One region of the Faecalibacterium sp. AM43-5AT genome, then DNA from elsewhere that is predicted to be linked to it. Evidence: predicted binding sites of a transcription regulator. Region 1 holds the regulator's gene; the other holds the start of a gene.
What was found. Region 1 encodes HrcA, which represses chaperone genes, less so after heat shock. Its sites were predicted from a motif close to TGTTAGCACTCNNNNNNNNNGAGTGCTAACA; they were not measured.
Positions count from the first base shown of each region.

Region 2: DW937_RS02130 (co-chaperone GroES) is a predicted target of HrcA. The motif match lies at 11,616-11,646, and genes of this name have one in related genera.

Region 1 is NZ_QVGZ01000003.1:147,381-162,818, forward strand. Features, by position in the region: gene DW937_RS05910 (FAD-dependent oxidoreductase) at 1-665, opposite strand, end outside; gene DW937_RS05915 (NAD(P)/FAD-dependent oxidoreductase) at 658-2,103, opposite strand; gene DW937_RS05920 (aminoacetone oxidase family FAD-binding enzyme) at 2,282-3,583, opposite strand; gene DW937_RS05925 (stage V sporulation T C-terminal domain-containing protein) at 3,811-4,353, shown strand; gene hrcA (heat-inducible transcriptional repressor HrcA) at 4,541-5,614, shown strand; gene DW937_RS05935 (nucleotide exchange factor GrpE) at 5,611-6,240, shown strand; gene dnaK (molecular chaperone DnaK) at 6,342-8,171, shown strand; gene dnaJ (molecular chaperone DnaJ) at 8,330-9,508, shown strand; gene DW937_RS05950 (hypothetical protein) at 9,600-9,929, opposite strand; gene DW937_RS05955 (hypothetical protein) at 10,023-10,355, opposite strand; gene DW937_RS14895 (hypothetical protein) at 10,453-10,629, shown strand; gene DW937_RS05960 (hypothetical protein) at 10,670-10,993, opposite strand; gene DW937_RS05965 (DHHW family protein) at 11,253-12,425, opposite strand; gene DW937_RS05970 (MBOAT family O-acyltransferase) at 12,438-13,856, opposite strand; gene DW937_RS05975 (DUF4358 domain-containing protein) at 13,926-14,510, opposite strand; gene DW937_RS05980 (M15 family metallopeptidase) at 14,641-15,438, opposite strand, start outside.
Region 2 is NZ_QVGZ01000001.1:378,355-393,792, forward strand. Features, by position in the region: gene DW937_RS02095 (CTP synthase) at 1-1,541, shown strand, start outside; gene DW937_RS02100 (diguanylate cyclase) at 1,592-3,457, opposite strand; gene DW937_RS02105 (glycerate kinase) at 3,858-5,096, opposite strand; gene rnr (ribonuclease R) at 5,201-7,321, opposite strand; gene secG (preprotein translocase subunit SecG) at 7,488-7,739, opposite strand; gene DW937_RS02120 (penicillin-binding protein 2) at 7,842-9,437, opposite strand; gene groL (chaperonin GroEL) at 9,555-11,198, opposite strand; gene DW937_RS02130 (co-chaperone GroES) at 11,251-11,538, opposite strand; gene DW937_RS02135 (YegS/Rv2252/BmrU family lipid kinase) at 11,792-12,787, opposite strand; gene DW937_RS02140 (hypothetical protein) at 12,920-14,698, opposite strand; gene DW937_RS02145 (ATP-dependent Clp protease ATP-binding subunit) at 14,903-15,438, opposite strand, start outside.

The DNA.
Region 1 (15,438 bases):
TCCACGCGGGCCTTGCCCTGAATATCCACGATGGTATGGGACAGATACAGGGGGATGTCGAAGTCCTGCAGGCACTGCACGATGTTGCGGGTCAGGCCGCCGGAATACGGCATGACCTCCACGCAGGCCAGTACTTTGGCACCTTCCAGCGTCATGCGGCGGGCCATGATCAGGCCGATGTCGCCGCTGCCGAGGATGAGCACCCGCTTGCCTACCAGATAGCCCTCCATGTTGACATAGCGCTGGGCAGCACCGGCGGTGTAGATGCCGGCGGGGCGGGTACCCGGGATGCCAATGGCACCGCGGGTGCGTTCCCGGCACCCCATGCAGAGGATGATGCTTCTGGCTTCCAAGATCTGATAACCCTTTTCCCGGCTGACGCAGTGGATCTTTTTGTCCGGGGTGACCTCCAGCACCATTGTGCCCAGCTCCACCCGGACACCGGTGGAGCGCAGCAGTTCAATGCAGCGGCCTGCGTATTCCGGGCCGGTGAGCTGCTCGCCAAAGCGGTGCAGGCCGAAGCCGTTGTGGATGCACTGGTTCAGGATGCCGCCCAGCTCGTTGTCGCGCTCTAAGATAAGGATATCGCGCAGACCATGCTGCCATGCGCTGTAAGCTGCGGCAAGGCCTGCAGGGCCGCCGCCGACGATGACCAGATCAATCATGGTGCTCTCCCTCCTGTTTGGTTTCGCACAGTAAGACGTTGGTGCCGGCCTTATCCTGCAGCACGTCCAGCGGACTGATGCCCAGCGTTTTGCTGATCAGTTCCAGCACGCGCGGCCCGCAAAAGCCGCCCTGACAGCGGCCCATACCGGCACCGCAGCGGCGCTTGACACCGTCAATGGTGGCGGCGGGAATCTCTTCGTGCAGAGCGTCCAGAATTTCGCCCTCGGTGATCGTCTCACAGCGGCAGATCACGCGGCCATAGGCGGGTTCCTTTGCAATGAGCCGGGCTTTTTCTTCGGGCGGAAGCTCCTTGAAGCGCACCCGGGTGCGGCCATCCCTGTAATCCGCCTTGGGGGCGGGCAGATCGCCGTGGGCTTCCAGAATTTTGACGGCTTCTCTGGCAACGGCCGGTGCACTGGAAAGGCCGGGCGATTTCATGCCCGCCAGATCGATGAAGCCGGGGGTGCCCTCCGCTTCGCCGATAACGAAGTCGCCCGTGTCCACATTGGCGCGGACACCCGCAAAGTTGCGGATGGACTCGCTGAAGCGGATGTTCGGCACGCTGCGGCGCGCGGCCGCGCTGACGAAGGCAAGCCCGGCGGCGGTGCAGGCGGTATCGTCCCCTTCCACGGGGTCGGCGTTCGGGCCGACGATCAGGTTGCCGTGGACGGTGGGGGCCACCAGAACGCCCTTGCCGTTTTCGTTGGGGCACTGGAAGATGACGTGGTGCACACGGCTGCCCTCGGATTTATCCAGCAGGTAGTATTCGCCCCGGGTGGGCTGGATGGTAAATTCGTGGGGTGCGGCCATATCGTGCACGGCCTGCGCCGAGACACCCGCCGCATTGATGATATAGCGCGTTTCCACAATTCCGGAGGGGGTGGTCAGTGCCCAGCCGCCGGCGGTCTTTTCGATGTGGGTCACAGGGCAGCTGCGGTGCAGCTCCACGCCGTTGCGCACAGCCACTTCTGCCATTGCCAGCGCAAACTCCCACGGGCTGACGATGGCGGCGCTGGGCGCATACAGCGCGCCAACGACAGTGGGGGCCAGATTCGGTTCCATGGCAAGCGTTTCCTCTGCGGAAAGCAGCCGGATGCCCGGCACGCCGTTGGCGATGCCGTTCTCATACAGTTTCTGCAGGTGGGGCAGCTCTTCCGGGCTGAGGGCCAGCACCAGACTGCCGCACTGCAGGTACGGCACATCCAGCCGGGCGCAGATCTCCTTGGCCAGTGCGGACCCCTCCACGTTGAGCCGCGCCATCCGGGTGCCCGGTTCGGGGTCGTAGCCAGCGTGCAGAATGGCACTGTTGGCCTTGGTGGTGCAGTCTGCCACGTCATTTTCAGCCTCGAAAATGGCGGTCTGCAGCGGGTAATGGGACAGCTCATAGGCTGCTGCCGCACCAATGACACCGCAGCCGATAATTGCTACATCCAGCATAAAAACCTCCTGATCGCTCCGTTTGCCGAATAAAAGAAAAAGAGCAGGACAAACAAAAGGGCCTTTCGACTCTCCCCTTGCTTGTTCTGCTCGATTCTCTGAACAAACTTTTATTGTCTTTATGATAATGCGATCTGCACAAGATGTCAAGCATTTGTTGAAAATTTAAAGCTCATTTTTACCTGTGCGGCTTTTTTCTGCTCTTTACGGGCGCGGAGGCTTTTGGCAGAGCACGGCCTGCTGCAGCATGGCCTGCAGCGCTGCGCCCGGCCACAAGGCCGGAGCCGAACGCCCAGTGCAGGTTAAAACCGCCGCAGCTGCCTGCGCAGTCCAGCGTTTCGCCCACAAAGTAAAGGCCCGGACAGCCCTTGAACTGGAAGTGCTGATCCACCTCCCGCAGGGCCAGCCCGCCGCCGGTGGTCTGGGCCTGCTTCCAGCTGCAGGGGGTCAGCCCTTCAAAGCGCCAGTGCTTGGCGGTGTGGGCCAGCTTCTGCCACTGTCCGGCGGTGAGCACGGCAGGCGCGTCGCTGTCCTGCAGCCCGGCGGCAGACCACACAGTACGGCCCAGCTTCTGGTTCAGCAGGCCCAGCCAGAAGTCAACGGCGCTGCCCCCTGCCGTCTGGGCGGCGTGGGCCGCAAACAGGCTGGCAAGTGCGGTTTCGTCCACTGCCGGGAAGAGGTCCAGCTCCACAGCAGGAGCCTTGGGGCCGCGGCCCGGGGCCAGCAGGCCGGACAGCTGCATGATGCAGATGCCGGAAAGGCCGTAATCGGTGAACTGTACCTCGCCGTTCTCGCAGGCAAGCACACGGGCACCGTCCAGCAGGGATGCTGCTGCCTTGGCACGGATGCCAGCCAGCGCTTTGCGGGGCTTTGCGCACTGCAGGGCGGTCAGGCAGGGGTACAGCGGCTCCACCCTGCCGCCGCACTGGGCGGCAAACCGGGTGCCAAAGCCGTCGGTGCCGAACTGCGGCCCTGCCTCGCCGCCCATGGCGCAGATGACGGCATCGGCGCGCAGCGTTTCGGCAGAGCCCTCTGCCGTATCGAACTGCACGGCGTAGCCGCTGCGGCTCTGGCTCAGGGTGCGCACGGTGCAGCCGGTGCGCAGCTGCACATGGTGCTGCGCAAGGTGGTGCTCCAGCAGGGCCAGCACGTCCGCCGCCTGATTGGAGTACGGATACACCCGGCCCGCCTCGTCGGTGCGGGTGTAAAGCCCCAGCGCACGGAACCAGCGCAGCGGGTCGGCGGTATTTACGGCATCCAGCAGCGGACGAAGTGCTGCCGGGTCGGCAGTGAAATACAGCTCCGGTGCAATGCCGGTGTTATCCAGATTGCAGCGGCCATTGCCGGTGGCAAGCAGCTTTTTGCCCGGCTTCGGGTTGCGCTCCAGCACAATGACCTGTGCAGCGGGGGCACTTTGTGCCGCCGCCAGCGCGGCTGCAAGACCGGCGGCACCGCCGCCCAGAATGAGGATGTTCGGCATCCGGACACCTGCCTTTCTCAGCAGAATTTTAGGATCTGTCTTCATAAGCGGGGTGCTGTGCTTATGAAAACGGCTTTTTGTATCATTGTAGCAGAACCCTGCCGGAAACGCAACGAAGAGACAGCTTTCCGTGCAGGTCTTTTTGCGCGGGGGCAGCAGGTATAAATGGCCCGGCCTGACAGATACTAGTGCTGCAGGCATTTTTAAGGAAACGGAGGAGCAAAAACATGAAAGCAACAGGAATCGTGCGCCGCATCGACGAGCTGGGCCGGGTGGTGATCCCCAAGGAGATCCGCCGCACCCAGCGCATCCGCCGCGGCGACCCGCTGGAGATCTTCACCACAGGCGACGGCGAGGTGATCTTTAAAAAGTATTCGCCCATTGGCGAGATGAACGCAGTAGCGGCCCAGTATACCGAGGTGCTCAGCAAAAGCTTTGCGCTGACCGCACTGGTGGCCGACCGCGACCGCATCCTGACGGTGAGCGGCTCCGGCCGACGGGAACTGGCCGACCGCAGCATCAGCCAGCCGCTGGAAAAGCTGATAGACGGCCGCAGGCTGTACCAGAGCGAGGGCATTGCCGAAAAGTGCATCCTGCCCTGCGAGGGCTCGCCCCGAGCAGTACTGTGCGCCGCACCCATCATTGCGGCGGGCGATGTGACCGGCGTGGTGGCCCTGCTGACCGAAGACCGCACGGCCACGCCGGATGCCGCCCAGCTCAAGGCCGTGAATGTGGCAGCGGCATTTCTGGCAAGGCAGATGGAAGAGTAAAGAACATGCCAGAGCGCTTTCCTTATAATAAGGAGGGCGCTTTCTTCGTTTATGACAGAATTATGAATCTTTTAAAACATTTTTCCAAGGGGCTTGACAGCACCGGAAAATTGGCTATAATGGTCTTAGCACTCAGGAACAAGGAGTGCTAAACAAACAAAGCGAACGCAAAAAGGAGGCAGGCGCTATGACGATGGATGCACGCAAGCAGCGAGTCTTGCAGGCGATCGTGGCGCTGTATGGTCTCGAAGGCGAGCCCGTTGGCAGCAGCGTGCTGGCAAACTACTTTGACATGGCAGTTTCCAGCGCAACGCTTCGCAATGAGATGGCGGCGCTGACAAAGCTGGGCCTGCTGGAGCAGCCCCACACCAGCGCGGGCCGTGTGCCCAGTGCCAAGGGCTACCGTTACTACCTTGATAATCTGCTGACCGACGATCAGCCGCTGGATCGTGTGAGCCGCGCCCGTGTGGATGCGGTGTTCGCAAGCCTCGACCATGAGCCGGAAAAGCTGGCCGCAGGTGCCGCCAAGGCGCTGGCCGCCATCAGCGGCTGCACCGCCGCCATCAGCACCCCATGTGCCGAAGACCTGTGCATCGCCCACTATGAAGTGGTTCAGGTGGGCCGCAGCGCAGCGGCTGTGCTGGCCGTTACCACGGCCGGTTACGTTCGTACCCGTGTGGCACGGGTGCGCACCGGTCTTTCCCGCGAGAATGCGGCAGCACTTGCCGCACTGCTCAACCGCAACCTTACCTTTGTAGCGCCGGTGGATCTTTCCACCCGGCTGCTGGCAGAGCTGTGCAGCCAGATCGACCCGGAGCTGGTGCCCGTTATCAGTGCAGCGGCTGCCATCCTGCAGGATTCCGTCAAGCCCCATGTATTTCTGGGCGGCGAGCAGTATCTGCTGGACTGGCCCCAGCTGGACGGCAAGGTGGGCGACATCCTCACACTGCTGAATGACGAGGAGCAGGCCGCTGGCCTGATCGCACCTCCGGCGGAACGCAGTGAGAGCGTGCTGCTGGGCGAGGATCTGGAACCGCAGATCCCGGGCCTGTGCATCGTGAGCGACCGGTATCTGGTGGGCGGAGGCCTGTGGGGTTCCATTGCATTGATCGGCCCCACCCGGATGCCCTTCCAGAAACTGATGCCGCTGCTGCATTACTTTGCAGATCAGCTGGGCGAGGGCATGAGCGGCAAACGAAAAGACACCCCGCAGGCTGCCGTACCGCGGCGGACTGTGATCTATAAGGAGGATCTGGAATGAGCGAAGAAGCAAAAAAGACGGCTCCGGCTCAGGAAGCGGAGCAGCCCGAAACGGCTCCCGAGGAAAAGGCCCAGCAGGCAGCACCCGAACAGGAACCTGCTGCTGAAGCTGCCGACCCGAAGGATGACAAGAAGAAGGATGGCGGCTGGTTCAACAAGAAGGCCCGTGAGCTGGAAGCCGTAAAGGCAAAGCTGGATGCTGCCGAAGCCAACGCTGCACAGGCCAAAGACCAGCTGCTGCGCATGGCAGCGGAGTACGAGAACTACCGCAAGCGCTCCACCCGCGAAGCCGACCAGAAGTTCAACGATGGCATTTCCTTTGCGGTGAACCAGATCATTCCCATTCTGGACACGCTGGAGATGGCAGCAAATGCCCCCACCACCGACGAGAACTACAAAAAGGGCGTGACCATGACGCTGGACAAGGCCGCCAAGGCGCTGGATGCCCTCCATGTGGAGGAGATCGAAGCGCTGGGCAAGCCCTTTGACCCCAACTTCATGAACGCAGTGCAGCAGATCCCCGCCCCGGATGGACAGGAGAGCGGCACCGTCATCACGGTCTACCAGAAGGGCTACAAGCTGGGCGATAAGATCGTCCGCCATGCGACCGTTGTAGTGGCCGAATAACAAAGCAGAAACCCGAAAGGGTTTTGAATATAACATCCGCTTACAAACATTTGAGCATCACATAAACAATAAGATTTGTTCTTTCGAGAGGAGTTTTCATTATGAGTAAGATCATTGGTATCGACCTTGGTACTACCAACAGCTGCGTGGCTGTCATGGAGGGCGGCGAGCCCGTTGTTATCGCAAACTCTGAGGGTGCACGCACCACCCCGTCTGTGGTGGGCTTCACCAAGACCGGCGACCGTCTGGTGGGTCAGGTGGCAAAGCGTCAGGCCATCACCAACCCTGAGAACACCGTTGCTTCCATCAAGCGCTTCATGGGCACCGACCACAAGGTGACCCTGAACGGCAAGGAGTACACTCCCCAGCAGGTCAGCGCTATGATCCTGCAGAAGCTGAAGGCTGATGCCGAGGCTTATCTGGGCGAGCCTGTTACCGAGGCCGTCATTACCGTTCCTGCATACTTCAACGACAGCCAGCGTCAGGCTACCAAGGACGCAGGCACCATTGCAGGCCTGAACGTCAAGCGTATCATCAACGAGCCTACTGCCGCTTCTCTGGCATACGGCATCGATAAGGAAGAAGACCAGAAGATCATGGTCTACGATCTGGGCGGCGGCACCTTCGATGTCTCTATCATCGAGATGGGCGACGGCGTTACCGAAGTTCTGGCCACCAACGGTGATACCCATCTGGGCGGCGATGACTTCGATGAGCGCATCATCAACTGGATGGCAGATGCCTTCCAGACCGAGAACGGCATCGACCTGCGCAAGGACAAGATGGCTGCGCAGCGTCTGAAGGAAGCTGCCGAGAAGGCAAAGATCGAGCTGTCCAGCGCAATGAGCAGCCAGATCAACCTGCCCTTCATCACTGCCGATGCTACCGGCCCCAAGCACTTGGATATGACCCTGACCCGCGCAAAGTTCAACGAGCTGACCGCTGATCTGGTCGATCGCACCATGGGCCCCGTCCGCAAGGCTCTGCAGGATGCAGGCCTGCGTCCCTCTGACCTGAAGAAGGTCCTGATGGTCGGTGGTTCCACCCGTATCCCCGCTGTCTACGATGCAGTCAAGAAGGAACTGAACTGCGAGCCCTTCAAGGGCATCAACCCCGATGAGTGCGTGGCTGTGGGCGCTGCCATTCAGGGCGGCGTGCTGCAGGGCGATGTGAAGGGTCTGCTGCTGCTGGATGTCACCCCGCTGAGCCTGGGCATTGAAACTCTGGGCGGCGTGTGCACCAAGATCATCGACCGCAACACCACCATCCCCACCCACAAGAGTCAGGTGTTCTCCACCGCTGCAGACAACCAGCCCTCTGTTGAGGTCAACGTTCTGCAGGGCGAGCGTGAGTTCGCCCGCGACAACAAGAGCCTGGGTGTCTTCCATCTGGACGGCATTGCTCCGGCTCCCCGTGGTGTGCCTCAGATCGAAGTGACCTTCGATATCGATGCAAACGGCATCGTGAAGGTCAGCGCAAAGGATCTGGGCACCGGCAAGGAGCAGAACATCACCATCACCGCTTCCACCAACATGTCCAAGGAGGACATCGACAAGGCTGTGAAGGAAGCTGAGCAGTTTGCTGCCGACGATAAGAAGAAGCGTGAAGAGGTCGATATCCGCAACGGTGCCGACCAGATGGTGTTCCAGACCGAGAAGATGCTGAAGGAGAACGGCGACAAGCTGCCCGCCGACGTGAAGAGCGAGGCCGAGAGCAAACTGGCCGACCTGAAGACCGCTGTTCAGTCCGGCAACGTGGACGACATCAAGGCAAAGCAGGAAGCTCTGAGCCAGGTGTTCGAGAAGATGTATCAGGCAGCCGCTGCCGCACAGCAGGCCGCCGGTGCACAGCCCGGCCCCGATGCAGGTGCAAACAACCAGCAGAAGCCGGGTGATGACGGCGTTGTGGATGCCGACTTCAAGGAAGTCTGATAAAAAACACAGCAGTGTGTGCCCGGCCAAACCGGCGGACGCACGCGTGGAATAGCAAAAGCCGCTCCGGTTTTGCCGGAGCGGCTCTTGCTGGTTATAGAGCGAGGAACCAACCGGGGCGTTTCCCGGATCAAACGTTCCCGGAGAGGTGAGTGGATATGGCACAGGAAAAGCGTGATTACTACGAAGTGCTGGGGGTATCCAAGACTGCGACCGATGCCGAGATCAAAAAGGCATACCGCAAGCTTGCAATGAAATACCACCCGGACTATAACCCCGGCGATAAGGATGCCGAGGAAAAGTTCAAGGAAGTAAACGAAGCAAACGAGGTGCTTTCGGACCCGAAGAAGCGCCAGCTGTACGATCAGTACGGCTTTGCAGGTGTTGACCCTGCCTATGCAGCACAGAACGGCGGCGGCCCCGGTGCGGGCGGCTTTGGCGGTTTTGGCGGCGACGGCGTGGATCTGGGTGACATTTTCGGCGATATCTTTGGCGGCGGCTTCGGTGGCTTTGGCGGTTCGTCCCGTCGGGCCAATCCCAACGCCCCACGCAAGGGTCAGGACATCCGTGTGCGCATCACCCTGAGCTTTGACGAGGCCGTGCACGGCTGTAAGAAGAACATCACCATCACCCGCCAGCAGGAGTGCACCGAGTGCCACGGCAGCGGCTGCGCTGCCGGCACCAGCCCCGAGACCTGCCCGGACTGCGGCGGCCGCGGCTTCGTGATCCGTCAGCAGCGCACCCCCTTCGGCGTGATGCAGACCCAGCAGCCCTGCTCCCGCTGCGGCGGCAAGGGCAAGCTGGTCAAGAACCCCTGCAAGGTCTGCCATGGCAGCGGCAAGGTGGCAAGCAAGAAGACGCTGGAGGTGTCCATCCCCATGGGCATCGACGACGACCAGAGCTTTGCACTGCGCGGCATGGGCGATGCCGGTGCAAACGGCGGTCCTGCCGGTGATGTGATCGTCATGGTCACGGTGCGCCCCAGCGAGGTGTTCCAGCGCGATGGCTACGATGTGTGGGTCACAGTGCCCATCACTTACAGTCAGGCTGTGCTGGGCGACACCGTGCAGGTGCCCTCCATTGACGGCAAGGTGGAGTACACTGTGCCCGAGGGCACCCAGAGCGGCACCACCTTCCGCCTGCGCGGCAAGGGCATCCAGTACCTGAATGGCCGCGGCCGCGGTGATATGTACGTCAAGTGCGAGGTGGAGATCCCCAAGAAGCTGAACAAGACCCAGCGGGAGGCCCTGAAGAAGTTCGAAGGCACCCTGAAAGAAGAAAACTACGAAAAGCGCAAGGGCTTCTTCAAAAAGCTGAAGGACATGTTCAACAGCTGAGACGGAAAACCGCATAACATAAAAAGCGGCGGCACTTCCCAAACGGGAGGTGCCGCCGCTTTTGTTTTTTTTTCAGAACAGAGACCGGGACTTAGTTGCCGAAGATCAGCAGGGCGTTGGGCACCAGGCCGATGATGGTTGCGCAGGAACCAATGAACCAGAAGCTGCAGCCGATGTCATGGATGGTGTTCGTGGGGCTTTTTTCAGCATGGGCAACCAGAGCGTTCATGCCGTTTTCCACCCAGTTGGAGTTGATATTTGCCTTGCGGTAATCGTGGATGGCAGAAACAGCCTTGTACCAGCCGTACAGCGGGAACCATGCCATGGCGGCTTCCACAACACCTACGCCGCCCTCGGTGTAGGTCATTTCTTCGCAGGACAAAACATTGTATGCAGCAGGATAAGTAATGGCGTTCGTCATAAAGCAAAACTCCTTTTTTAGGTTTGATAAAAAAAGCGGCGGCTCTTCCGCTGAAGAGCCGCCGCAAAAAGCCCTTTGGTGTACTCCTGAAAATTAGAAGTAGATGTTGCCCAGAGCAGCAACAGCATACAGACCCAGACTGCCGATGGTAAAGACTGCGTTGTTGACAATGATACCAGCGTAGTAGAAGCCGTTGGTCACGTTGCCCTTGCACTCGGCCAACATGTTGTTCCATGCATTGGACAGCCAGTTGTCGCGGTCCTTTGCAACTTCCTCACGGCACTTGCCAATGCCGATCTGGGTAGCATAGCCGGGCCAGAACCAAGCTGCCAGTGCCTGACCGACAGTAGCACCGCCTTCGGTGTAGGTCATTTCTTCATTAGACAGGACGTTGTAAGAAGCAGGCATCATCATTTTGTTTTCCATAATAACACTCCTTTGAATCAAAGCTATCCAGACAGTGCAAGATCGCACTGTTTAAAACCCAAAAATAAACCGGGATATGCGCTTGGAGACCGTTCTCATGAAGCAGGGCGCGCCGCCGCATGACGCGAGTAGTTGCTTGCAGGAAAAGGAAAGCAGTGCTGTTCTCTGCAGGCAAAAGGCCGTTCAGACGGTATACAGTGCTCAGGCAGCCGATTTCTTATTTCTGCTTGATGAAAAGCCCGCGGCCCTCTCTGGCGGAAAAGGCCGCGGGTAAAGGGGTCTTTGGTCTCTCCGGACGGATCTTATGAGCAGGGTCAGAGCAGGACGATGGCAGCATTGACCAGAAAACCAACGCCGGTAGCGCTGGTCGCGGTGACCCAGACGATGCGTCCCAGATCACGCAGCATGTTCTGCGCACTGGAATCCATATCGCGGCTCAGAGCATCCAGACCGGTATCCAGCCAGTCGTTGGGGTGGCTCTTGCGGTAGTTGCGCATGGCGGTAACACCCATGTACCAGCCAATGGGCGGAATCCAGTTCAGCAGAGCTTCCGTAAAGGTAGCACCGCCCTCGGTGTAGGTCATCTCTTCGCAGGAAAGAACGTTGTAGGAAGCAGGCATCATGATCTTGTTTTCCATAATAACACTCCTTTGAATCAAAGATCGTATCAGCACATTCTATGCACTGTTCACACCAAATCGAACCATCGGTGAAGAGCAACTGCTCTATATCGCCATTGTACAACACCCGTTGCATTTTTTCAAGGGGTGAATGGGCAGAGTGCGCAAAAACTGGAGAGACTTCCGAAAAGAACTGGAAAAATTTGTGAAAAAAGACTGCAATAATTTGACATAAAACAACAGCGCCCTTTCCTTTGCGGAAAAGGCGCTGCCATGTTTACCCGGCCACACCGGCACGGTAGAGGTACGGGTCGCTCTTGAAGCTGTCAAAGCTGTACAGCACCAGGATCTGGTCATAATCGTTATCCGCGATCAGCTGATCCAGACCGTAGTTGTAGTTGCGGAAGTCCACCACATCGATCTGGGCGTAGTTTGCGGTCAGGTAGGGTGCAAAGCAGTTGGCGTAGCTGTCCTTGATTACCAGAATGCGCCCGGTGCCGTCGCCCTCAATGCGGCTCAGGCCGTTGTTGCCATGCAGGAACATGGCGTACTTATCGTACACGTTCAGCTTGTCCGTGTCGTACAGGCCGGTGGTCTGGCCGTCTGCGGGCTGGCCTGCAGCGGTGACGTTATAGATGGTCAGGCTGTTCGGCAGGTCGTAGTAGGTGATAGTATCCGGCACGGCATTCCATGTGCGTGCCTTGGAGTAGTGGGTGCCGTAGAAATTTTCGGCGGTCAGAGCCGTGTGCGCGGCGGGGTCGAAGGGGGTCAGGCTCAGCGTACCGCACAGCTGCTGGTAGGCGTAGTATGCGCCAAGGCTCGTCCAGTGATGGTCGGTGCGGTAGTAGATATATTCGTCCTTGTGTTCGGCAAGGGTCTGCCGCACATCCACAAAGCGCCCTCCGGCGGCCTGTACGGCGGCGGAAAGCTGGTCGAGATAGGCATCCTCATCCAGCAGCGGCGCGTTTGCAGGCACGTTTTCCGGGTAAATGACCGATGCTGCCGGGGCCAGCAGTACATCCACCTTACCCGGGTGGCGCTGGCACAGTGCTTCCACAGCGGCGGTGTTCTTGGGCAGGGTGCGGTTCTCGCTGTCCAGCAGGCTGAAGGTGCGGGGGAACATCATGTGCTCCTTGCCCAGCAGGATGCCGCCGTTCTGCTCCTTCTGCAGCAGGGTGGTCTCCACTACGCTCTGCAGGCTGATCCACTCATCGCGGCCGAACACCTGATCCTTCACGTACTTTGTGTAGGCGGTAAAGTAGCTGTTCAGCCCCTTGGCGGAAAGCTGGGTCAGCGCCGGGCGCTGGGAAAGGGTGGTGTTTTCCATCTCGCTGTAGGCGCGGTCCGGTGTAATAAGGTCCAGTGCGAACAGACCAATAAAGAACAGGCTGAACACCACCAGCACCGGGTAGTGCAGGAGCGAGGAAGATTTTTTGGAATGCTTGTCCATCTTCACGCCTCCTTAAAAGTTGAAATAGAGGAACGGGCTGTTGGTGCTGCCCACCACATAGGCGGTGGAGACCACCAGCAGCGCCAGAATGGCGGCACAGCGGGTGACGGCATTCTTTTTAAGCAGGTTCCAAATCTTTTCAATGAGCGGGGTGCAGCAGAGGATGCTGACCACCAGCAGCACACCGTAGTTGCGCAGGAAGTACAGCGGCGAAACACCGCCGGAAGGAACGAACAGCTTGTGGAACAGCAGACCGAAGCTTACGCCCGTATCGTTGCCCACGAACATGGCCCAGCCCACCACCACGAGGAACAGGGTGTAGATGTGGGGCCACACTCTGCCCTTTTGCAGGTGGGGCAGCAGGAACAGCTTTTCTACAGCCAGCAGCACAAAGTAGTACAGGCCCCAGCAGATAAAGTTCCAGTTCGCGCCGTGCCAGATGCCGGTGAGCAGCTCCACCACGAACAGGTTGAAGATCTGGCGCTTCAGACCCTTGCGGTTGCCGCCGAGAGGGATATACACATACTCCCGGAACCAGCCGGAAAGGGTCATGTGCCAGCGCCGCCAGAACTCGGTGATGGATGCGGAGATATAAGGGTAGTTGAAGTTTGCGGGGAAGTCGAAGCCCAGCATCTTGCCCATGCCAATGCCCATCATGGAGTAGCCGGAAAAGTCAAAGTAGAGCTGCAGGCTGTAGGCGATGATGCCCAGCCACACCAGCGGGGTGGATGCATTGGCAAGGCCCACAAAGGTGGTGGAAGGGCTGTCCGCAACGCCGATGATGTCTGTCCACAAAGCACCGATGGCATCCGCCAGCAGCACCTTTTTGGCAAGGCCAAAGGTGAACAGGGTCATGCCCTCTTCGATCTGCTGCAGGCTGTAGCGGTGCCGGTATACGTGCAGCTGGTTCGAGACATCGCGGTATTTCACGATGGGGCCGGCGATCAGCTGAGGGAACATGACCACATAGGCACCAAAGTCGATGATATTACGCTCTGCCTTTACATCCCGGCGGTAAACATCGATGGAGTAGGAAAGGGTCTGGAAGGTGTAAAAGCTGATGCCCAGCGGCAGAGTGCCAATGCCCTGGATCTCGGCAAAGGCGGTGCCCAGAAGGGCGTTTGCGCTGCGCAGCACAAAGTTTGCGTATTTGAAGTAGAACAGCATCCCAAGGCTGCCAATGAGGGCCACCAGCAGAAATGTCCTGCGCAGGGCCGGCTTTTGGTCGAAGTGCTCGATGCACAGGCCGCTGATGTAGTTGATGAGGATGAGGGCCACCATGACCGGGAAAAACCGTACCTCGCCCCAGCAGTAGAACACCAGACTGCAGAGGAACAGAACGGTGTTCTTGAGCTTTGCGGGCGCAAGGTAATACAGCGCCAGCGTGATGGGCAGAAACCGGAACAGAAAGATGATGGTGCTGAAAACCAAAGCGTCAGCCTCCTTTTAGCCGAAAAAAGCCGATGCCGCAAATGGCACCGGCCTTGGGTGGATCCAGATTCAGTCTGCCAGTGCGCTGTCCACGGCGCTGTCCAGATCGGCAGTGCACTCGTTGGATGCGATCACCATGACAACGGTGTTGCCCTTGAAGGCGATGACAGCGTTCTCCACGTTATCCTGCGCCTGAGCAAACTCGGCGTAGTTGCCGTAGAAGGCCACCTGATCCTGCTGGTAGGAAGCCAGCTGGTTGGCTACGTCCTCGGCCTTGCCGTCGGCAGCTTCGAGCACCAGCACCAGACCGGCATCGCCGTTGTCGTTGCTCTTCACGCCCTTGTAGCTCACCACGTCCTCAGCCTTCAGGCCGAAATCGTACTCAATGTTCATGGCTGCGATCTCGAACTGGTTGGAGATGGGGTCGGCTTCCAGCAGAGCATTGAAAACACCGTCCAGTGCATCAGAGCCGTTCTCGGCAGCATTGTCCACAACAGCGGATGCAGCGGCGCTGGAAGCGGGAGATTCCGCAGCAGCGGTGGAAACGGAGGAGGGAGCGGCCGAAGAGCTGGCGGAGCCGCCGCAGCCGGTAAGAGCGACAGCGGCCAGCGCGCCAGTGAGAGCAATTGTAAAGATTTTTGTGCGATTTATCATAAAATATTCCCTCTTTTGTTCAAAACATTCTTGCAGCTGCCCAAAGCGGTCCTGCATCAGGGCAGACTATTGTTATCTTACCATAACTGTGTGCAAAATGCAACGAAAAGCCCCTCGGTTTTACGGATTTTTAACCGGTGATCTTCTCTCCTGCAGCAAGCTTCTGCAGCACGGCAACGGCATCCTCAAAGCACAGGCCGCTCTGCTGGATCAGGGCCGCATTTTCCGGCCCCACATAGCGCCAGTGCCACGGCTCGTAGGTGATCTCGGTAACGGCTTCTGCGTTTTTGGGGTACCGCAGGATGAAGCCGTATTCCACGGCATGGGCGCTCAGCCAGCGGAAGGCCTCGGTGTTTTCAAAGCCCTCGGTCAGGTCGGTGTGCTCCGGGCTGTTCAGGTCGGCAGCAAGGCCGCAGTTGTGCTCCGAGTAGCCCGGCGGGTTCACGATATTTGCCGCCTGCTTTTTCGCTTCGGCTTCGCTCAGGCCCTTATTGCGGAAATACTGGGTCTTTTGGTCGTAGAGGTTCTTCTGGTAGTCCACGCTGCGGTAGCCGCTCTGCATCCAGATGGTCACGCCGTCCTTTGCGGCGGCGGCCTGCATGGCGAGGAACGCATCGGCGGCTTCGGTCTGCAGGGTCTTGTTCACAGCGGTGGCCGAGCCGCACGCCTTGGTGGTAAAGGTATGATCGTCCGGCATTTTGTTCGTGTGGTTCACCAGCACCATGCGGGGATCATTCAGAATGGCCTGCGCTTGCCGGGCGGTCAGCAGACTGCTTTCTGCCTCTGATGCTGCCGAGGCGCTGGACGTGGAAGTTGCCGAGGCGGCAGGCACAGCGGAACGGCTGTGCAGCACGAACGAGGCCCCGCCCACGGCAATGCAGGCCACGACGGTAACGGTGAGCACGCGCCGCACGGCGGGCCGCAGATG
Region 2 (15,438 bases), on a different contig from region 1:
GCGGTCTGAAGGTGGCCAGCCAGAAGCTGGACCCCTATGTGAATGTGGATCCCGGCACCATGAGCCCGCTGCAGCACGGTGAGGTGTTCGTGACCGACGATGGCACTGAGACCGATCTGGATCTGGGCCACTACGAGCGCTTTATCGACGAGAATCTGAACAAATACTCCAACCTGACCACCGGCAAGGTGTACTGGAACGTACTGAACAAGGAACGTCAGGGTGCATATCTGGGCCAGACCGTGCAGATCATTCCCCACATCACCAACGAGATCAAGAGCTACATCTACAATCTGGCCTCTTCCACCGAGGCTGACGTGGTCATTACTGAGATCGGCGGCACGACCGGTGATATCGAGAGCCAGCCCTTCCTCGAGGCCATCCGTCAGGTGGGTCTGGAGCAGGGCCGCGACAACTGCTGCTACATCCATGTGGTGCTGGTGCCCTACATTTCCGGCTCGGACGAGTACAAATCCAAGCCCGCACAGCACTCTGTGAAAGAGCTGCAGGGCATGGGCGTGAACCCGGACATCATCATCCTGCGCGCAGACGGCAGTGTGGGCGGCGACATCCGCCGCAAGATCAGCACTTTCTGCAATGTGAAGCCGGAGTGCGTGATCGAGAACCTGACCATGCCCAGCCTGTACCAGTGCCCGCTGATGCTGCACACCGGTGGTCTGGACGAGGTAGTGGTGCAGAAGCTCAAGCTGGATGTGCCCGCTGCCGACCTGACCGAGTGGAAGCAGGTGGTCAGCCGCATTGCCACCCGCAGCAAGACCTGCAGCATTGCACTGGTGGGCAAATACGTCAAGCTGCACGACGCTTACCTCTCCGTGATGGAAAGCCTGTACCACGCCGGCTTTGAGAACGACAGTCAGGTAGAGATCAAGTGGGTGGAAAGTGAAGACCTGACCGATCAGGCCGCCTGCAAGGAAGCCTTTGCCGATGTGGACGGCATCATCGTACCCGGCGGTTTCGGCGACCGCGGCATTGAGGGCATGATCCAGGCTGCACAGTATGCCCGCGAGAACCATGTTCCCTACTTTGGTATCTGCCTTGGCATGCAGATCATGGTGATGGAGTTTGCCCGGGGCGTTCTGGGCTACAAGGATGCAAATTCCAGCGAGTTCACCCCGGATGGCAAGCACAATGTGATCGCCCTGATGGCCGACCAGCAGGGCAACATTCCCAAGGGCGGCACCATGCGTCTGGGTAAATACCCCTGCAAGGTGGTGCCCGGCACCAAGATGGCCGAGTGCTACGGCGAGACCGAGATCTGGGAGCGCCACCGCCACCGCTACGAGTTCAACAACGAGTTCCGTCAGGAGATGCAGGACGCCGGTCTTGTCATTTCCGGCACAAGCCCCGACGGTCGTCTGGTAGAGACTGTAGAGCTGCCCGGCCGTGACTTCCATTTGGGCGCACAGTTCCACCCGGAGTTCAAGAGCCGTCCCAACCGTGCTCACCCGCTGTTCAAGGCATTCATTGCTGCGGCACTCAAGTTCCGCGCCAGCGAGCAGCGCAGCCTGCTGCACATGTAAACCATAAAAATAAGGTGCTGTCTGTGCGGACAGCACCTTATTTTTTACCCCTATGATCCATGATCCTGCAGGGCGTGGTTCTTTTGCTTGTGCTTATACATCCGCTGGTCAGCCAGACGGGTGATCTTGTCTGTATCCGTGCCTTCTTCCGGGTAAAGGGCAAAGCCGCAGCTGGTGCCGATCGTCAGAAGACTGCCTGCAACATGATAGGGTGCTGCAACAGTCTTACAGATAAGCTCGACCTTGCGGTGGGCCTCTTCCGGGGACATTGCGCCAATGGTCAGCAGGGCAAATTCATCGCCGCCCATGCGAAACGCATAATCTTGATTGCGGATGCAGCTTTGCAGGCGCTTTGCCACCGCCTGCAGCAGCTTGTCGCCCACCTCGTGTCCATAGGTATCGTTGACTGACTTGAAACGATCCAGATCCAGATAGAACAGCACAAACGCCTGTTCCTGGTGGACCAGTGCACGGGTCACAGCATCAAAATAGCGCTTGTTCAGCAGGCCGGTCAGGCCGTCCGTGTTGGCAAGTTCCTGCAGAATGTGCTGGCCGCTCATATCCTGCGAGATCATTATGATCTGGGTCAGACGGCCATTCTGCCAGCCGACAGGCACCACCGTCATCATCAAAAAGTTTTTGCGGTCACGGGTGGCATATTCGAACTTGATGCTGTCCTTTTCCTCTTTGAGCTGTGCACGCAGGTTTTCCGGTGCAAGCATCTGCACGAGCTTTGCGTTCTCGCCGTCGGTCAGGATCGCATACTGCCGGGACAGCCAGCTGAGCAGATCCAGATAGCTGCCCTCGGTCGGGTACAGCTCCTTTCCCCTGCGCTCGTGGTATTCATAGTGGTCATTTTCCAGATCACACACCACAAACCGGTCCACGATGCGGGCCATCCCGTGGAACATCTGTTCCGTAAGTTCCTTGCGGCGCTGTAGCTCTATCCGTTCCACTTCCGCTTTTTCTTTTCGCGTTTTTTCCTTATCATAGAAGATCTTTCCGATACCGCCCAGGATCATCAGAGACAGCACTACCAGCAGTGCAATGGTAAACATTTGCACCTGGCGCATTCCCGCGTCCATCACATTGGTGGGCACAATGCCGATGATGGCCCAGTCTTTTACACCTACCGGCTGGTATACCATATAGTAGCGCTTGCGGTTGAAGGTATAGCTCACACTGCCTTTGTACTGCAGCGGCAGGTTCTTGCGCATCTCGTCAAAATACGGCTGGTCGGCCTTGACGTTTGCTTCCAGATAGTCGAACAGGTTGGTCATCTGCTCCGGGATCTCGCTCTTCGGCTCGGTGGAAAGCACGATATTGCCATTGGAGCGAACAATGTAGCAATCGCTCTGTCCCTCATAAGCCAAGCCGCCCAGCATGTTTTCCAGTACGGAGTTATCGTAGCAGATCGCCAGCGAGGTATAGGTAACGCTATCCATCGTGACAGGCTCGATCTGCTGGGCAAACATGACCTTGCGCACACCCTTACTGGAAATGTAGCTGGTCACGATAGGGCCGTCCATAGTGTATACTTCTTCCAGCGCAGACTGCATATGCGGGGCATCTCCCCGTCTGCCGCTGACCGTCCAGAACTGATCATCCGCGTTGAACAGGGCCACCTCGCTGTACTGCCAGTTGGCTTTTTCGTTCACATATCTGCGCCACTTTACCTCGGTATTCGTTTCCTCTGCCAGCTGTGCAAGATCATCAGACCAGATCTCAAGGATGTTCCAGTTGCGCTGCACAAACATGGTAAAGGTCTTGCTTACCTGCCCATAGGTGGAAAGCAGATTTTGCGTGCTCTCGTGGTGGATCTGGCGCTGGGTATAGCGGCTGTATGCCACAATACTGAGCAGCATTACCAGAACAAGCCCTGCCCCAAGAAGGATATTCTTCCTCCGCTGTTTCATAAGCTGTTCCCTCTACTTTTCTTATATCTTCCCAGAGAAATTATACCATTTCCGAAAAATGGGTGTCAATGCACGAAATGGTCGATTCACGCCTGAAAACGGTCGATTCGCGCACAGAGCGGCCTTCCGCCGCCTTTGGAGCCTTCTGGCGCTCTGTTCTGCCGAGTACTTTCCGCATTTCCCGCTGGCAATTGCCTGCATGCTGTTCAAGGTTCCGCTACGCATTGGCTTCTTCCTGCGCCCTATGAGGAATCCGCGTGGGCCGTCTTTTACCGGGACATCACCGCCCCGTCTGCTGCACCGGAGGGAAATTTCTAAAAAGTCCATTTCCTGTATCACACAAAAAGCCACCGGGAACTTTCCGCTTTTGCAGAGAACTCCCGGTGGCTTTGTTCTATCCTTAATTCCCGATCAGCACCACGGCCACATCGTTGACATTCGTGCCGGTCGCGCCGGTGATGATCAGCCCATCCACCGCCTTGAGGGCATGGTAGGCATCGTTGTTCTGCAGCACATCGTACACGTTCAGCTGGTTCTGCGCCAGTGCCGCGGCCGTGCTGCCGTCCACGTAGCCGCCCGCAGCATCGGTTGGGCCGTCGGTGCCATCGCTGCCCACCGAAAAGACCGCTGCATCCAGCCCGGCGATCATTGGTGCTGCAGCAAGGGCCAGCTCCTGATTGCGCCCGCCCAGACCTGTTCCGGTCAGGTGGACGACCGTCTCACCGCCTGCAAGAAAGGCCAGCTTTTTGCCCTGCCCCGCGTGGGTGCGGGCTATGGAACCAAGGAAGCTGCCAGCCTCCCGTGCTTCACAGCAGAGCCTGTCGGTCAAGATCACCGGCTCATAGCCCAGCTCCCGGCAGGCGTTGGCTGCTGCGCTGCACAGCTCCCGCACGCTGCCGGTGATCTGCGTGGCAACACGGTCCAGCACCTTTGGAGTCTCCTGTGCCAGCAGAGCCTTGGCCTGTGCCGAAAGCTGCAGGTGATATTTTTCCGCAATGGCAAGGGCCTGTGCACAGGTGGAGGTATCCGGCACTGCCGGGCCGCTGGCGATCATATCCAGCGGGTCGCCCAGAATATCGCTGAGCACGATGCTGAACACCTGCGCGGGCGCACAGCTCTGTGCAAACCGCCCGCCCTTGACCCCGGACAGGCGCTTGCGAATGGTGTTCATCTCCACGATATCGGCACCGCTGGCAAGCAGCTGGCCCGTGATCTGCTGCAGCTCTGCGCCGGGGATCAGCGGCTTCTCAAACAGTGCACTGCCGCCGCCGGACAGCAGAAACAGCACCGTATCCTCTGCCGTTAAGCCCTGCACCAGTTCCAGCGCTTTCCGGGTGGCGGCAAAGCCATTCTCATCCGGCACGGGGTGCCCGGCTTCGCAGCAGTCCACGCCGGGGATCGTGCCCTTCACGTGGCCGTATTTGGTCACGACCACCCCGCCATCCACCCGGCCAAGAAATTTCACCGCCGCATGGGCCATCTGCCATGCTGCCTTACCGGCAGCCACCAGCAGCACCCTGCCGCCCTGCGGCCGGAAATTTTTCAGCGCGCGGCGCACCGCTTCGTCCGGCAGAACAGCGTTCAGGCTGGCACGGATGATGGCATCTGCATCTCTGCGCAGTGTTTTGTTTTTCAGCATGTCGTTCTCCCCTTTTCCATCGCTTCTTGTCCGCGGACAAAAAACACCTGTACAGTCTCTTCCTATGCAGGAAAACGCAGTACAGGTGTTCTGATCTTTTTTGCTTACTTTGTGCTTGCCGGAGCAACCTCAAAGTCGATCTTGCCCAGGTTCACATCCGCACGCACAATGGTGATCATCATGGTGTCGCCCAGACTCCAGTTCTTGCCGGAGACGGGGTCGGACAGGCGGATGCCCTCGGTGAGCATGGTGCCGGAGGGGGTCAGGCTGGAAGCCGGCACAAAGCCCTCCACACCGTTCTCCAACTCGATGAACAGGCCGCGCTGGGTCACGCCGGAAATGCGGCCCTCGTAGCACTCGCCCAGATGGCGGCGGGCATACTCGGCCTTGTAGCAGTCCTCAGCCTTGCGCTCGATCTGCATTGCAATGATCTCGCGCTCACTGGACTGCTTGCTTGCCTTCTCGGCAAAGTCGCTGTAGCGCAGCACCATGGTATCCTTATCCATGCCCTTGAGCTGGGCGGTCATGATGCGATGGATGGCCAGATCCGGGTAGCGGCGGATGGGGCTGGTGAAGTGAGCGTAGTCCTTCAGCACCAGACCATAGTGGCCCTTGGGCTTTTCCTCATACACAGCCTTGGACATGCAGCGCAGCATACCGGTATTGATGATCTGCTCATACGGGCCGCCGCGCACACCTTCCAGAATGGCGCTCAGCTCCTTGGGGGTGGGCACATCCTTGGCAAAGTGATCGTTGATGCCGCAGGCCTGCAGCAGAGTGTGCAGACGCTCCAGCTTTTCAGCATTGGGTTCCTCGTGCACACGGTACACGAAGGGGATCTGCTTCACGCGGGCAAAGTGGGCAGCGCACTGGTTGGCCAGCAGCATGAACTCTTCGATCATAGCTTCGCTCTCGCCGGAGGTGCGCTTTTTCACATCGATGCAGTGGCCGTCCTCGTCGAGGATCAGCTTCACCTCGCCGCTCTCGATATCCATGCAGCCGCGCTCCTTGCGCAGGCGGGCGCGGTGGCCGTACAGCTCCTTCATGGCGGGCAGCTGGCTGAGCACTTCATGGTACTTGCCCTTCAGCTCGTCGTCAGCACTGCCGGCCAGCAAGGCATTGATCTCGGAGTAAACGCCCTTGACGCGGCTGCGGATGACCGACTTGACAAAGCGGTAATCGATCAGGTTGCCATCCTTATCCAGATGCATCAGGCAGGAGAAGGCCAGACGCAGCACGCCCTCATTCAGGCTGCAGATGCCGTTGGAAAGCTGCTTGGGCAGCATGGGCACCACCTGATCGGCATAGTAGACGCTGGTTGCGCGGTTAAATGCTTCGTTGTCCAGCTCGCTGCCGGGCTTGACATAGTTGGAAACATCTGCAATGTGGACACCCAGCTCAAAGCCGCCCTCCGGGGTCTTGGTCAGGCTGATGGCATCATCGATGTCCTTAGTCTCAGCACTGTCAATGGTGAAGATGGGCAGGGCGCGCAGATCCATGCGGCCCTCGACGTCCTTTTCAGAGACCTCAGCGTTCTCCAGCTTCTTGGCTTCCTCACGAACCTTATCCGGGAAGCGGCTGCGGATATCCTGCGCATAGAGCAGGGCCTTTGCGCAGCGCTTTGCTTCGTCCGAGCTGCCAAACCGCATGGCAACGCCCACGCGGTGATCTTCCTGCCGATTGCCGCGCTGCAGAATCTCCACGGCCACCTTGTCGCCGTCCTTTGCACCGCCCTCGCAGTCACGCATCAACTGCATGGAGATGGCCGGGCAGTCGTCCGGCACGAACTTCAGGCGGCCCTCAATGCGGCGGGCAGTGCCCACCAGATCGTTCTTTTCTTCCAGAATGGCCAGGATCTCGCCTTCATCGCTGCCCTCCACACGGGGGTGCTCAAACTTTTCCACAAGCACCATGTCGCCGGGCATGGCACCGCGGGTAAAACGGCCCGGGATAAAGATATCACTGGTGCCGTCCTCCAGCATGACAAAGGCAAAATTCTTGCCCAGTTTTACCACCTTGCACAGCAGAGCCTTGTCTGCACGGCCGGAGCGCACCGTAAAGAACACGCCCTGACGCTGGCAGATGACCGCCTCGTGCACCAGCTGATCCACAGCCTCCATCACCTTGCGGTCCGAGCCGCGGTCCCCGCCGAATTTGGATTTGAGGTCTTTGACGGTGCACGGCTGATTCTGGATCGCGTGCTCAATTTTATCGCGCATTGCCATAATATTTTTTCTCCTTGCTCTTCCATGGCCGCAGCCTCCAACGTGCCGCAGCGCTGCCAATCGTGGGCCAGCTGCCCCACCCTGCCCAGCGGTCAGACTGCCGCCGACATCCTATCATAACACAGAAAAACAGCCCCGTCCTTTACACGGGGCTGCACGAACCTTGTCAACCTGCCAGACGGCCTGCAAACAGACATGCCAGAATGGCAACCACAAAGAAAACAATGCCTGCAATGCGGGTGGTCTTGGCCAGCATCTGATCAGCCGGGGTCAAACGGGCATTGTTTGCGCCGCCCATACTGCCGTTGATGGCACCGGAAAGGCCCTGACCGTGGGTGTGCTGCATGAGAGTGAGGAAAACGATGACGAGCGAAGCGATCAGCAGGATCACACCGCCAACAATTTCGATAACAGACATGGATTGAAACGCTCCTTTATTTTAATTCAACAAAAACTACGCAGAAATACAAATATATAGTAGCATAACAAGCGCAAAAAAGCAAGCAGAAACCGTGCATTTTTATGCCAGAAGGTCCAGCATTGCGCACAGCCGGGCAAAGATGGCGGCGCTGGAATGTTCCGTGCTCACCTGCCCGTCCTGCAGCACCACAATGGTGTAGCGCGGCTGCTGCGCCGGGTAAAACCCTGCGAACCACAAGTTTTTGCGTTCCGTGCCATCCGGTGTGAACTGCCCGGTCTGCGCGGTACCGGTCTTGCCGCCAGCCCCTTCTTCCAGCCAGGCAGCATCCTGTGCGGTGCCCTCTTCCACCACCTGCTGCAGCATCTTACGTAGGAGCGCTGCATTTTCCGCACTCATCACCCGCCTTGACTGCGGATGTGCAAGCGTTTCCAGCGGCGTACCGTCAGTTTCATCCACCGAGCCACACACAAAGAAAGGCGTGCGGTACACCCCGCCGGAAGCAATGGTGTTCATCATGGCGGCGATCTGTACCGGTGATGCCAGCAGACCGCCCTGCCCAAAGCTGAAATTTGCCAGCTGGCCGCTCTGGGCAAGCTCCCCGGCAGACGGCAGCTTTCCGGCATCGGCGTGCAGCGCACCTGCCACCGGCACCTCTTGCCCGAAACCAAGCTGCCGAGACATCTGCAAAAGCGTCTCTGCCCCCAGCTGCTGCCCCAGCCGGATAAAATAGCCGTTGCAGCTTTTTTCCAGAGCCGCAGTCATGTCCACCGTTCCGTGCGGAACACCGCCTGCGCAGCGGAAGATCTGTCCATCCACCACCACCGCACCGGTGCATTCGTACTCCGGCAGGATGCCCTGCTCCAGCGCTGCCGCAGCCAGCACCGGCTTGAACACTGAACCCACAGCATAGCTTTCCAGTGCGCGGTTCAGGAACGGACTGTCCGGTGCATCCAGACTTGCGGCAAGGTCATCCGGGTCATAGCCCGGTACGCTGACGCTGGCGCGAACCGCAGCAGTGGCCGTGTCCAGAACCAGAATGCAGCCGCTGGTCATGGTGTCTGCGGCCACCGCTTCGGCGGCACGCTGCACCGGGCGGGAGATCGTCAGCTGCACGCCAACCGCACTGCTGTCCTGCCGGGTGAGCTGCGGTGTTTCCCCGGCCCGCAGCCGTCCTTGTGCTGTGACCGCGCACACCAGCGTGTCATGCTCCTTTGTCCCGGCCAGCTGGCTGTCCAGCGCCTTTTCCAGCCCGGCAGTGCCGCGGCCTTCTGCATCCAGATAGCCGATCAGATGCTGGCACAGCGGAACTTCTGCGCAGCGCCGTGCCGTTGCAAAGCAGCGTATGCCGCGCCCGGAAAGGTCGCGGTCCACTTCCAGCAGAAACGGTGCGGAGCGGTTGCGGTTCCGGTACAAAAGTGCCTGCCCGGCACTGTCCGTAAATGCATACAGGCGTGTGTAGTTGTTTTCGCCCGGGAAGCAGAGGGCAAGGTACCGCGTTTCCAGCCCGGTGAGAAGCAGGCCGCTGTGGTCGTAGAAGCTGCCCCGCCGGGCAGGCAGCGAGAGCCGGACCGTGCTCTGTGCTTCGGCCCGGGCAGCATAGGTATGGTTCTCTGCCAGAAAATACAGGCGGCACAAAACTATCGCAAACCCCAGCAGAACAGCTGCATACAACGCCAATACCCGTTTGCCGGACATCTGCTCACCCCTTTTTGATAGAGTGGGCTGCATCTGTGGTTTCTATACAAAAAGAGACGGGGTCTCCGAAGAGATCCCGTCTCCATAAGGTACTTATTGAGTAAGCACGTCTGCTGCTTAGTACATGCCGCCCATACCGCCCATGTCACCGCCTGCAGCAGCGGGTGCAGCAGGGGGTTCCGGCAGATCAGCGACCAGGCTTTCGGTGGTCAGCACCATCTCAGCGACGGAGGCTGCGTTCTCCAGAGCGGAACGGGTGACCTTGGTGGGGTCAACGATGCCAGCAGCGATCATATCGTCCACAAAGACCTCGTTCTGAGCATCAAAGCCGTAGTTGGGCTTGTTGGCAGAGATGATCTTGTCGATGATGACACTGCCTTCCAGACCGGCATTCTTAGCGATCTGGCGCAGAGGAGCTTCCAGAGCCTTCAGAACGATCTTGGCACCGGTGCGCTCGTCGCCTTCCAGCGTGTCGCACAGCTCGCGCACAGCGGGGATCGCATTGATAGGAGCAGTGCCGCCGCCAGCAACAACACCTTCCTGAACAGCAGCCTTGGTTGCGTTCAGAGCATCCTCGATGCGCAGCTTCTTGTCCTTCATCTCAACTTCGGTAGCAGCGCCGACCTTGATGACGGCCACGCCGCCAGCCAGCTTTGCCAGACGCTCCTGCAGCTTTTCACGGTCGAAATCGCTGGTAGCGGCCTCGATCTGGCTGCGGATCTGAGCGATGCGGGCTGCGATGGCATCCTTATCGCCTGCACCGCCAACGATGGTGGTGTTCTCCTTGGAGACCTTCACCTGACGGGCATGGCCCAGCATCTGGACGGTAGCATCCTTCAGCTCATAGCCCAGATCGGAGGAGATCACGGTGCCGCCGGTCAGGGTTGCGATATCCTGCAGCATTTCCTTGCGGCGGTCGCCAAAGCCGGGAGCCTTGACAGCGCAGACGTTCAGGGTGCCGCGCAGGCGGTTGACGATCAGAGTGGACAGAGCCTCGCCCTCAATGTCCTCAGCCACGATCAGCAGTTTCAGACCGTTCTGCATCACCTGCTCCAGCAGAGGGACCAGATCCTGAATCACGCTGATCTTCTTATCGGTGATCAGGATAGCGGCGTTGTCCAGATCAGCCACCATCTTGTCGGTATCGGTGACCATATACGGGGTGAGGTAGCCGCGGTCGAACTGCATGCCTTCCACGATCTCGTTGTAGGTCTCAGCGGTGGTCTTGTTCTCCTCAATGGTGATAACGCCATCGGAGGTGACCTTCTCCATAGCCTCGGCGATCAGACGGCCGATCTCGGGATCGCCTGCAGAAATAGTGCCGACGCGGGCGATATCGTTGCTGTCCTTCACCTTCTGGCTGTGAGCCTTGATGGTCTCAACAGCCTTGGCAACAGCCTTGCTCATGCCGCGGCGGATATCCATGGGGTTTGCACCGGCGGTGACATTCTTCATGCCCTCGGTGACCATGGCCTGTGCCAGAACGGTTGCGGTGGTGGTGCCGTCGCCTGCTGCGTCGTTGGTCTTGGTAGCGACTTCACGCACCAGCTGTGCGCCCATGTTCTCGAACTCGTCCTTCAGCTCGATCTCCTTGGCAATGGTCACGCCATCGTTGGTGATGACCGGTGCACCGAACTTTTTGCTCAGCACCACATTGCGGCCCTTGGGGCCCAGGGTGATCTTAACGGTGTTTGCCAGGGTATCGATACCGGCACACAGTGCCTTGCGGGCATCCTCGCCCTGCTTGATCTGCTTAGCCATAATCAAATCGCTCCTTTAAAGCTCAATTTTCAAATATCAGAGGGGAAACCGCTCAGTCCTCAACGACTGCCAGAATATCGCCCTGACGGACGATGGTGCACTCTTCGCCGTCCACCTTGACCTCGGTACCGGAGTACTTGCTGGTGAGGACCTTGTCGCCGACCTTCACAGTCATCTTGACTTCCTTGCCGTCCACAACGCCGCCGGGGCCGACAGCGATGACCTCAGCCACCTGGGGCTTTTCCTTAGCACTGCCGGTCAGGATCAGACCGCCCTTGGTGGTCTCCTCAACCTCAACAGCCTTAATGACAACACGGTCTGCAAGAGGAATGATCTTCATAGTTCTTGCCCTCCTATAGTAAAAATATAATTTAAAACTTTGCTGTGTCCAAAGGGCCTCATGTCGGCCCTTTGGTTCTTTAGCACTCCATTTCTCTGAGTGCTAAGTGTATTGTACTCATCTTGACCCGAAAAATCAAGACCTTTTTTGCTTCTTTTTGTTAAGAATTTATGACAGATGAAAAAATCAGCCGTACAGCGAAAAAGAGACAGCTTTCTTCTTGGACAAAAAAGCTGTCTCTTCTTCTGGTTTTTCATGTTCGGTCTGCACTCTGTGCCGTCTTCTGCGCTGCAAAGCGCTCAAAAGCAGGCTTTGGCAGAAGGATGCGCCCTGCCAGCGGCTGTACCTGTACAGTGATCTGCTCCTTGGGTGCGCATTCACCGTCTGCCGTGGCAACGATCGGCCCGCGGCCATCCGCAGCGCGCAGGCTCACCTGCTTTGCGCGGCGGTAAATGAAATACGGCTCTGCAGCCCTGACGAGCTGACCGTTCTGGAAGTGCTTGCCGCTCTTGTACATTCCCAGCAGCTTTGCAATGGTCACGCGGCTCACCTTGCGGATGATATATACATCCAGCCAACCATCGTCGGGCTGTGCTTCCGGCGCTGCACAGAAACCGCCGCCATAGGTGCGGCCATTGCAGATGGCACACATCAGGCAGTCCACATCCAGCGTTTCACCATCGATGGTGTACTCCACCCTGCGGCCAATGTGTCCGCACAGCTGTTCCACAATGGAAAGCACATAGGCCATCTCGCCGCCGCACAGCGGGATGCGCCGGAACTTCGGGATGCCGTAGGCAACCTGCGCATCCAGACCGGCAGCGCAGATGGTGGCCGAAAGGCCAAGGCTGGTCTGCATCAGATCGATGCTCACCGGCCCACCGGCCAGCTGGGCATCCAGATCCAGAAACTCTTCCTTTGTACCAAAGGTGCGCAGAAAATCGTTGCCGCTGCCAAAGGGCAGACAGCCCACGGCTGCATTTGCATAGCCATAGATCCCGGTGAGCGCTTCGTTGAAGGTGCCGTCGCCGCCGGCAGTGAAGACCCGCAGTTCTTCCCCGCTCTGCCGGGCCTGCTGCGCAGCGGCATTGGCCAGCTCCCGGGCATGACCGGCGTGATTTGTGACCTGAATGGTATATTCTTCCGGCGCAAGCCCTGCACGCGCGGCGGCAGCATTGATCTGCTGCGGCAGCGTACGGGTGCAATCGGCCTTACCGGCAGTTGGATTCAAAAGAAATAATGTGCGCATGGACTTCCTCCTGCAATTCTGTTGCTTCTATGATAACAGAAAACCAAAAGGATGCAAGAGCCAATCTCACAATGTCCCTGCCCCGTACGCACAAAAAAGGAGCGGATGTCTCCGCTCCCTTCGGGGGGATGTTTACTGTTTGGGGAATGCCTTATTCCATGTCTGGATGACCTTGAATTTCGGGGTCCATCTGTCGGGATCGAAATCCGCATCCAAATAGCCCTGCTCCACGCACCACTGTGCAGCTTTGGCTGTTTCGGGGTCCGTCATATTGGCAAAGGCAGAAGCATTTTCCGGTTCCGGAAAACCCGCCGTCTGCCAGACCAGTTTTGCCAGCTGGGCCTGATTTTTGGGGATCGCCGCGCCCTCGGGCAGAAGATCCTGCAGCATCAGTTCCGTGATGATGGTGTAGCCGCCAAAGACAGCAGCACCCGCAACAGCTGCTGCCACAAGAGCCCCTGCGGCATCGGAGCTGTCGCCGCCCGCACCGGAATCATCCGGGATGGGGTCCGAGATGTCCGGGATAATGGTCAGGCTCTCGTTCAGGCTTACGATGGCATTTTCATAAGCAGGCGCTTCTTCCAGTTTTTCGCCGTCCAGCACCACAGTGTAGCCCACGCCTTCGGCCTGCTTATAGGTCAGTTTTAGTTTCAGAGGAGATTTCCCGGTTTTATTTTCCAGCCTCAGCGTACCGGCGCAATCCACATTCAGATCTGTTCTCCTCTCCTGGGAATCAATATCGATGCTTACATTGTTTGCACCGGAAATATGGACGGAATTTCCCAGTTCACCTTTGACCTCGATGTTCGGATTTTCGTTGCCTTTGAAATCCACCGAGCTCCAAAGATCGTCCTTAAGGTCGACCGTGTATGCCCTGCTTGCAGAGTCATAGGAAACGGTCATGTTTGACATGTCAGCCGGATTCTGCGGAGTATTATCCGGGGTAAGCAAACCGCTATACGTGTAATATTCCCAGAACACCGTCGGTTCGCTGCCGGTGTAAAGTTCCCAATTTGCCGTCACTTCCACCGCATGGTCTGGCATGGTAAAGAAAAAGGCCGTTCCTGTCGGGTCATCGGTAGTTTCTACGTCAGCCGGGAAAAACCAGCGGTTGAATTTCAGGCCCTTTTCTGGCCGGGAGGTTTTCACCCGTACAGTTTCACCTTTGTAAAAGGTCGTGTTATTCTCAGAGTTACTGAGTTTTCCTCCATGCACTGTTACCGGGTAGGTAGTTGCTTTCCGGACGCTGATATAAGCTTCCGAAGGATACCAACTGCGGCATACGAAAGGATCCCCCATACGGCTTTCAAACTGTTCCGTTTCTCTGTTGCTGCCGACATAAATTGCCTTTTCGCCACTATTAGAAGAAACGCAGACCGATATCCACTGACGGATCGCCATGCCGCCCTCACCCGTTGCGATCAGGGTCAGATCACCGCTGATATCGCCAATATCCGCTCGATCTGCCGCCATGGTTTCACCGGTTATGGTCACGTTGTGTGCACCGGTCACGGTCAGTTTTCCGCCGACAGCTGCACCGCTTTCTGTTTTCATCACTACATCAACATAGCCCGCGATGGTAGGATCTACCTTGATCGTCAGATCGCCGGCAACTGCCTGCAGGATCGTCAGGGTGCTGACATCCGTGCCACCTGTATACTGAATCCGGATATTATCGACCTTGGTACTGTTGACAAGCACCCTCTGGTCGTTGACGGTGATCCCGGTATCTTGCCCTTCATCTTCCTCGCTCAAAGCGGCAGTACCGTTCGTCAAACTTAACATATCTGCCGCAGCGGCATTGCCCGTTCCGTCCGGGGCCGCAGCCAATGTTGGCAGTGTCACCGACAGTATCATGGCCGAGGCCACAACTGCCGCCGAAGCGCGCTGGATAAGCTTGTGCAATTTCATACAGTTTTCTCCTTTTTGTTTCGTTTTATTTACGGGGGGGGGTATGCTTTGAGGGAAGCATACCATATTTTTGCAAAAAGTAGAACAAAACCTGCGTGAATCGCGCCAAAACCTGCGTGAATCGCTTCCGCCCGCCCCCTGCAGACAAAAAAATACCGCCCCGGGTCTTGTAACTCAGGGCGGTCCTTTTGAGCTTCAGATGCTTTACAGTGTTGCGGTTTCGTCCTCCCGCAGGACGATAGCACCATCCGCCGAGCAGTCCGCTGTCCAGTGCTGGCCCACGCAGGCCGTGCCGGATGCGATCTGATCCGCAAGTGCCTGCTCCACTGCCCTGTCCACTGCGCGGCGCAGTTCTCTGGCCCCGTAGGCAGAGCGGGCCTTTGCTGCCAGCGCCTGCCCTACCCGCGGTGTGTGATGCAGCTGGTAGCCGCTGCGGGCGGCACGCTGCTCCAGCTGGCACAGCATTTTTTCGGCAATGGCGCACAGGCTGTCGTCGGCCAGCGGACGGAATACGATCATCTCGTCCAGACGGCCTGCCAGCTCTGGCCGGAACCACTTTTTTGCCTCCTCAATGGCCTGCGCAGACTGCTTTTCAAACACGGCTTCGCTGCCCGCCGCAAAGCCCAGCGGCGTGCTCTGACCCGCCAAAAAACGTGCGCCGAGGTTTGAGGTGAGCAGTACGATGGTGTTGCGGAAATCCGCCTTGCGGCCCATGGCATCGGTCAGCTGGCCATCTTCCA